2 linked regions of the Rhodopseudomonas palustris genome follow. The protein of the gene in region 1 interacts with the protein of each later gene in a pairwise test. Links are inferred from orthologs where the notes say so. Each region holds a gene or a part of one and is shown on either strand. Other genes may lie near its edges. The genes, in order: FLL57_RS08150 and gltA.

What was found.
Region 2: the proteins of FLL57_RS08150 (region 1) and gltA interact in binary tests that used the Escherichia coli proteins (3 or more experiments, as listed by UniProt). The link is inferred for Rhodopseudomonas palustris from one-to-one orthologs.

The regions. Positions count from the first base shown.
Region 1 is NZ_CP041387.1:1,799,865-1,803,009, forward strand. Bases 321-3,145 are described here. They hold FLL57_RS08150 (lipid kinase), read left to right. Parts: upstream 321-1,192; coding sequence 1,193-2,098; downstream 2,099-3,145. Other genes in these bases: FLL57_RS08145 (lytic murein transglycosylase), read right to left, coding at 321-902; efp (elongation factor P), read right to left, coding at 2,177-2,743; epmA (EF-P lysine aminoacylase EpmA), read left to right, coding at 2,842-3,145. Also shown: more of FLL57_RS08145, read right to left, coding at 1-320. UniProt on the Escherichia coli protein: In vitro phosphorylates phosphatidylglycerol but not diacylglycerol; the in vivo substrate is unknown.
Region 2 is NZ_CP041387.1:2,159,252-2,162,549, forward strand. What follows is about bases 127-3,104. They hold gltA (citrate synthase), read left to right. Parts: upstream 127-952; coding sequence 953-2,257; downstream 2,258-3,104. Other genes in these bases: gltX (glutamate--tRNA ligase), read left to right, coding at 127-802; lpxB (lipid-A-disaccharide synthase), read right to left, coding at 2,519-3,104. Outside these bases: more of gltX, read left to right, coding at 1-126; more of lpxB, read right to left, coding at 3,105-3,298.

The sequences.
Region 1 (3,145 bases):
AATTTCGGGCCGCCGTCGACCGGCACCCACATCGTCGCGCTGGCCGCGGAATTGGGAAATGGCTGGCCGTCGGCGCGGGTGACGCCGGAACGCGACCACTCCGAGTAAGTGCGGCGGCCGCTGGCTGCGCCGCCGGGTGCTTCAACCTCGTAGCCCCAATGCTCGCCGCGCTGATACTTGCCGCGGCGGACCAGATACTTCGCGGTCGAGCCCAGAGCGTCGTCGGGCCGGCCGAACGGCGACACCCGGCCGTCACCGTCATAGTCGATGCCGACGTTCAGCCACACTTCCGGCATCCACTGGCTGTGGCCCATGGCGCCTGCCCAGGAGCCGCGCATTTCCTCCGGCGTCGACCAGCCCTTGTCGACAATCCGCAGCGCGTTGATCAGTTCGGTTTCCCAATACGCTCGCCGCCGCGGCTCGCGCCACGCGAGCGCGGCGAGGGACGGAAACACCGGACGCATGTGGTTCTGCTGCACCAGAGGATCGCCATAGGCGCTCTCGACCCCCCACAGCGCCAGCAGCGTGCCGCGTTCGACGCCGAAATCGCGCTCGATCCGCCCGAACAGCGCTTCATTCCTGCGCAGCGCTTCGCGGCCGGCGGTGATGCGCCAGTCCGACACCCGGCGGTTGATGTACTGCCAGAGCTGCTCGTGGAACTCGGGCTGCTTCTTCAGCTTGGCGAACACCGACATGTCGGGCTCGATCGAGCCCATCACCCGGTCCCAGGTCCGGGTCGATATGCCCTTGGCCAGCGCCTTGGCGCGAAACCCATCGCGCCACCGGTCGAAATCGGGCGACGCAGCCGCGTGAGCCGCGGCCGGCAGCATCACGGCTGCGCCGAGCGCAGTTTGCAGCAGGCGACGGCGGGTCGGCGAATGAAAGGAATCGCGATCGGGCATGCGCGACAGTCTAGCGGGATTGCCGCCGACCGCCAAAGCCGATGGCCGCTGATCGAGCGCCGGGCAGAGGGGAAATGGTTCCGACAGGACGCCAGCGACACGATGTCTCTGCCTGTGCTCTTGTACCGCCGTGATCGACACACACCTGTGACCATCGAGATCCGCAAGGTTCGCACGCCGCGCGATCTCGCGGACCGCTCGAACGAGGATAGCAGGTGGACCAACAGCTCGAGGCACCGCCGGACACCGACGACCTTACGGCCCGCGGGGCGGCCGATCCGGAGCCATGTATCCCGCAACCGACCGCTCTGCAGCGGCTGCTGATGGTGATCAATCGCGGCAGTCGCTCCGGCGGTCAGGCGGTCGGTGTAGCGGGTTCCCGTCTCAGTGCGGCCGGATTCGATCTGGTCGTGTCCGCGCCGAGCAGTCCGCATGAGGTTGCGCCGTGGATCGAGGCCAATGCGGATGGCGCGGCAGCGGTTGTGATCGCGGGCGGTGACGGCACTTTGAACGCGGCGGCATCGGCACTGGTGAAAACCGGGCTGCCACTCGGCATCATTCCGGCCGGCACTGCCAACGATCTGGCGCGAACGTTGGGTCTGCCGCTCGACATGGAAGCCGCTGCGGACGTCATCGTCGCCGGCTACCGCAAGACCATCGATCTGGGCGAGGTCAACGGTCACAAGTTTTTCAATGTCGCCAGCGTCGGGCTCAGCGCCGATCTGGCGCGGGAGCTCAGCGGCGAAAGTAAGCGTCGGTTCGGCCGCTTCAGCTATGCGCTGACTGCCGCGAAAGTGCTGAGCAAGGCACGGCCGTTCCGCGCGACGATCGTAGCGGCCGACGAGGATGTGCGGGTGAAGACGATGCAGATTGCGGTCGGCAACGGCCGCTACTACGGCGGCGGCATGGCGGTCGAGCAAACCGCCGAGATCGACGACGGCCAATTCGATCTGTACTCGCTGGAATTCGCGCAAGTGTGGAAGCTACTCGCGGTCGCCTATGACTTCCGAAAGGGGCAGCATGGACTGTGGAGCGAAGTACGCGCCGCCCGCGGCACCTCGTTCGAAATCCGCACCCGCAAGCCACGGCCGGTCAACGCGGACGGTGAGCTGGTGACCTTCACGCCGGCGAAGTTCGAGCTGCTGCAGAAGGCCGTCAGCGTGTTCGTCCCGAAAGACGTCCCGCCGCGCCGTTGAGCCTGCAAAGAGCGAAGCCACGAAAAAGCCCGCCGGTATGCGGCGGGCTTTGGCAGCAATCTGCGAGACCGAGCTCGATCAGTCCTTGGCGCGCTCGACGTAGGAGCCGTCTTCGGTCAGCACGACGATGCGGGTGCCGGTGCCGATGTGCGGCGGGACCTGGGTGCGGACGCCGTTCGACAGCACCGCCGGCTTGTAGGAGGACGACGCGGTCTGGCCCTTGGTCACAGGCTCGGTCTCCACCACTTCGAGCGTGGCGCGCTGGGGCAGGGTGATGGCGACGGCAGTGGTGTCGTGCATCGACAGCTTCACCACCATGCCTTCCTGCAAGTACGGCGCCGAAGAGCCGACGACGTCTTTTGCGACCTGCACCTGATCATAGGACTCCGGCTCCATGAAGTGGAAGCCTTCGCCATCCTCGTACAGGAAGGTGTAATTGCGCTCTTCGATGGTGACCTTTTCGACCTGGTCGGTGGTCTTGTAGCGCTCCGAGATCTTCACGCCGTCGCTGATTCGGCGCATTTCGATCTGACTGACGGGCGTGCCCTTGCCGGGATGGATGTTTTCGGCAGACAGGACGACGTAAAGCTTCCCATCTTGCTCGAGGACGTTGCCCTTGCGAATAGAACTGGCGATGACTCTCAAAGGAATGTTTCCTGTCGTTCAGGTCCGGGCCCGATCCGGGCGTTGGTATCCCGAGGCCGAAACGGTTTCGGGGCGCAACATACTGATTTGTGGCGTTGATGCCAGTGTTTTGCGCGGCCGCGCGGGGGCGACTTGAGGTGAAGGAGCAATCCGGCCCGTCGCCCTGGTGGAACAGGGATAGGTATCTGGACCGACAGCCATTTTTGCGCGCGCGGGGGGCGGTGACCCGGTCCGTGCGGGCCTGGTTCGAGACGGCGGGCTTTACCGAGGTCGAGACCGCGATCCTGCAGATTTCGCCCGGTAACGAGACCCATCTGCACGCCCCGCGCACTGAACTGTTGGGACCGGACGGCGAGCGGCGCTCCCGATACCTGCGGACCTCGCCGGAATTCGCCTGCAAGA
Region 2 (3,298 bases), 360 kb from region 1 along the record:
GATCAACGCGGCGCGGCAGAAGCAGATCTACGATGCGATGGCGTGGGAGCTGCCGGTGATGGCGCACATCCCGCTGATCCACGGTCCCGACGGCTCGAAGCTGTCGAAGCGCCATGGCGCGCTCGGCGTCGACGCCTATCGGGCGATGGGATACCTGCCCGCCGCGCTGCGCAACTATCTGGTGCGTCTCGGCTGGAGCCACGGCGATCAGGAAATCTTCACCACGCAGGAAATGATCGAGGCATTCGACCTGCCGGCGATCGGCCGCTCGGCGGCGCGGTTCGATTTCGCCAAGCTCGAAAGCCTCAACGGTCACTACATCCGCCAGAGCGACGATCACTGTCTCGTGACCCAGCTCGAAGACCTGCTGAAATACATCCCGCAGGGGCCGGCGATCGCCGCCAAGTTCGACGACAGCATCCGCGCCAAGCTGACCCAGGCGATGCCGGGGCTGAAGGAGCGTGCCAAGACGCTGCTCGAGCTGCTCGACAATGCCGGCTTCATTTTCGCCGACCGGCCGCTGTCGCTCGATCCGAAGGCCCAGGCAGTGCTGACGCCGGAAACCCGGCAGTTGATCGGCCGGATGCGCGCTGCGCTCGACGAGGTCACGCCGTGGACCGCGGCCACCACCGAGGCGGCGATGCGCAGCTTCGCCGAGCAGGCCGGGCTGAAGCTCGGGGCGGTGGCGCAACCGCTCCGGGTGGCGCTCACGGGACGGACCACATCGCCGGGAATCTTCGACGTTCTGGCGGTGTTGGGACGCGACGAATGCCTGTCGCGGCTGGCCGATCAGGCCGGGTAAAAGCCCGGGGAAACGGCTCGCGTCCGGCCGCCTTGCGGTGCACACTGCAATGAGCTACGCATTCCCGCCAGCGCTTCAAGACAACCAGTCTCGCTCGCAAGAGCGCTGCGCATACGGCTGGTTTCGCCAACGAACATCGGGGACCACACGATGGACGCAACGACCAACAACAAAACGGCAACGCTGACGGTTGGAAACAAGAACTACGATCTTCCGGTCCTGACCGGAACAGTCGGCCCCGACGTCATCGACATCGGCAAGCTCTATGCCCAGACCGGGATGTTCACTTACGATCCCGGGTTCACCTCGACGGCGAGCTGCCAGTCCAAGATCACCTACATCGACGGCGACGCCGGCGTTCTCGAGTACCGCGGTTATCCGATCGAACAGCTCGCCGAAAAGGGCGACTTCCTCGAGACCTGCTATCTGCTGCTGTACGGCGAACTGCCGACCAAGGCGCAGAAGGAAGATTTCGACTACCGCGTCACCCGCCACAACATGGTACACGAGCAGATGGCCCGGTTCTTCCAGGGCTTCCGTCGTGACGCGCATCCGATGGCGGTGATGGTGGCTTCGGTCGGCGCGCTCGCCGCGTTCTATCATGACTCCACCGACATCAACGATCCGACCCAGCGGATGGTCGCCTCGATCCGGATGATCGCCAAGATCCCGACGCTGGCGGCAATGGCCTACAAATACTCGAGCGGCCAGCCCTTCATCTATCCGAAGAACTCGCTGAGCTACGCGGCGAACTTCCTGCGGATGTGCTTCGCCACGCCGTGCGAGGAATACGTCGTCAATCCGGTGCTGGCGAACGCACTCGACAAGATCTTCACGCTGCACGCCGACCACGAGCAGAACGCCTCGACCTCGACGGTCCGCATCGCCGGCTCGTCGGGCGCCAACCCGTTCGCCTGTATCGCGGCCGGCATCGCCTGCCTGTGGGGCCCGGCCCATGGCGGCGCCAACGAGGCGGCGCTGGCGATGCTGAAGGAAATCGGCACGGTCGAGAACATTCCGGACTTCATCGCCAAGGTGAAGGACAAGAACTCGTCGGTGCGGCTGATGGGATTCGGCCACCGCGTCTACAAGAACTACGATCCGCGCGCCAAGATCATGCAGCAGGTCTGCCACGAAGTGCTGGCCGAGACCGGCCACCACGGCGACCCGCTGCTCAAGGTGGCGATGGAGCTGGAGAAGATCGCGCTCAACGATCAGTACTTCATCGATCGCAAGCTGTACCCGAACGTCGACTTCTATTCGGGCATCACGCTGAAGGCGATGGGCTTCCCGACCGACATGTTCACCGTGCTGTTCGCGGTCGCCCGCACCGTCGGCTGGATCAGCCAGTGGAGCGAGATGATCGAAGACCCGCAGCAGAAGATCGGCCGTCCGCGCCAGCTCTTCACCGGTGCGACCACCCGCAACTACGTCGAGATCAGCAAGCGCGGCTGACGCTTCTTCACCTGCTAACAGTTCGAAGGACCGGCCTTGTGCCGGTCCTTTTGTTTTGAGGACTTGATCACCGGAGCAGTGCTGCTCTTGACAGACACAGGGCCGCGTTTCGGAGCGATCACGACAGATACGGCGTCATGGTGAGGAAGCGCGAAGCACCGTCTCGAGCCACGCTCCTCGGGACGCAGGACGAGAACTCCGCCTCCCTGGGACTGGCTAAATCCCGCTTCAATCCATCGATCAGGCGTGCTGACCAGTTGGTCAGCCGATCGAGCGGCGCCTCTGCATCACGTCCGCTACGATGTCAGCCGCACGTCCGCTCGGGGTCTGGTCGCCGGTCGACAGGATGGCGTCGATCCTGGCGAAGCCGGCGAGCTGGCGGCGCCGCGCCGGGGTGTCGCCGAGCAGATCGCGCACCGCCGGCGCGAGCCTGTCCGCGACGCAATCCTCCTGAATGAACTCCGGCACCACGTCGTCGCCGATCACCAGATTGGCGAGGATCACCGTGCCCGGACGCACCACCCGCCGTGCGATCCAAATCTCCAGACTGCCGGCCCGATAGGCGGTCACCATCGGCACGCCGGCGATCGCCAGCTCCAGCGTGACGGTGCCGGACTTCGCCAGCGCAGCATGCGCGATCCGGAACGCGGCGCGCTTCTCCTGTTCGCCGACCACGATGCGCGGCTGCACCTCCCATGAGGCGACCGCGGCGCGGACAAGGGCCTCGAGATGCGGCGTGGTCGGCAGCACCGCCTCGAACGCGACGCCATCGCGCCTCAGCTTGGCCAGCGTGTCGCCGAACGCGGCGGCGTGATGGCGGACTTCGCTGCGCCGACTGCCCGGCAGCACCAGCAGCACGGGCGGCTGGGCATCGCGGCGCGCCTGCTCCGTCTGGCTCGGCCGCAGCGAGTCGAACTGCTCGGTGAGCGGATGACCGACATAGCTGCATGGCGGGCCCTGCAGCCGGCGATACTCGGCCGGCTCGAACGGCAGCAGCGCCATCACGTGATCGACATAGCCGAGCATCGCCCGCGCCCGCCC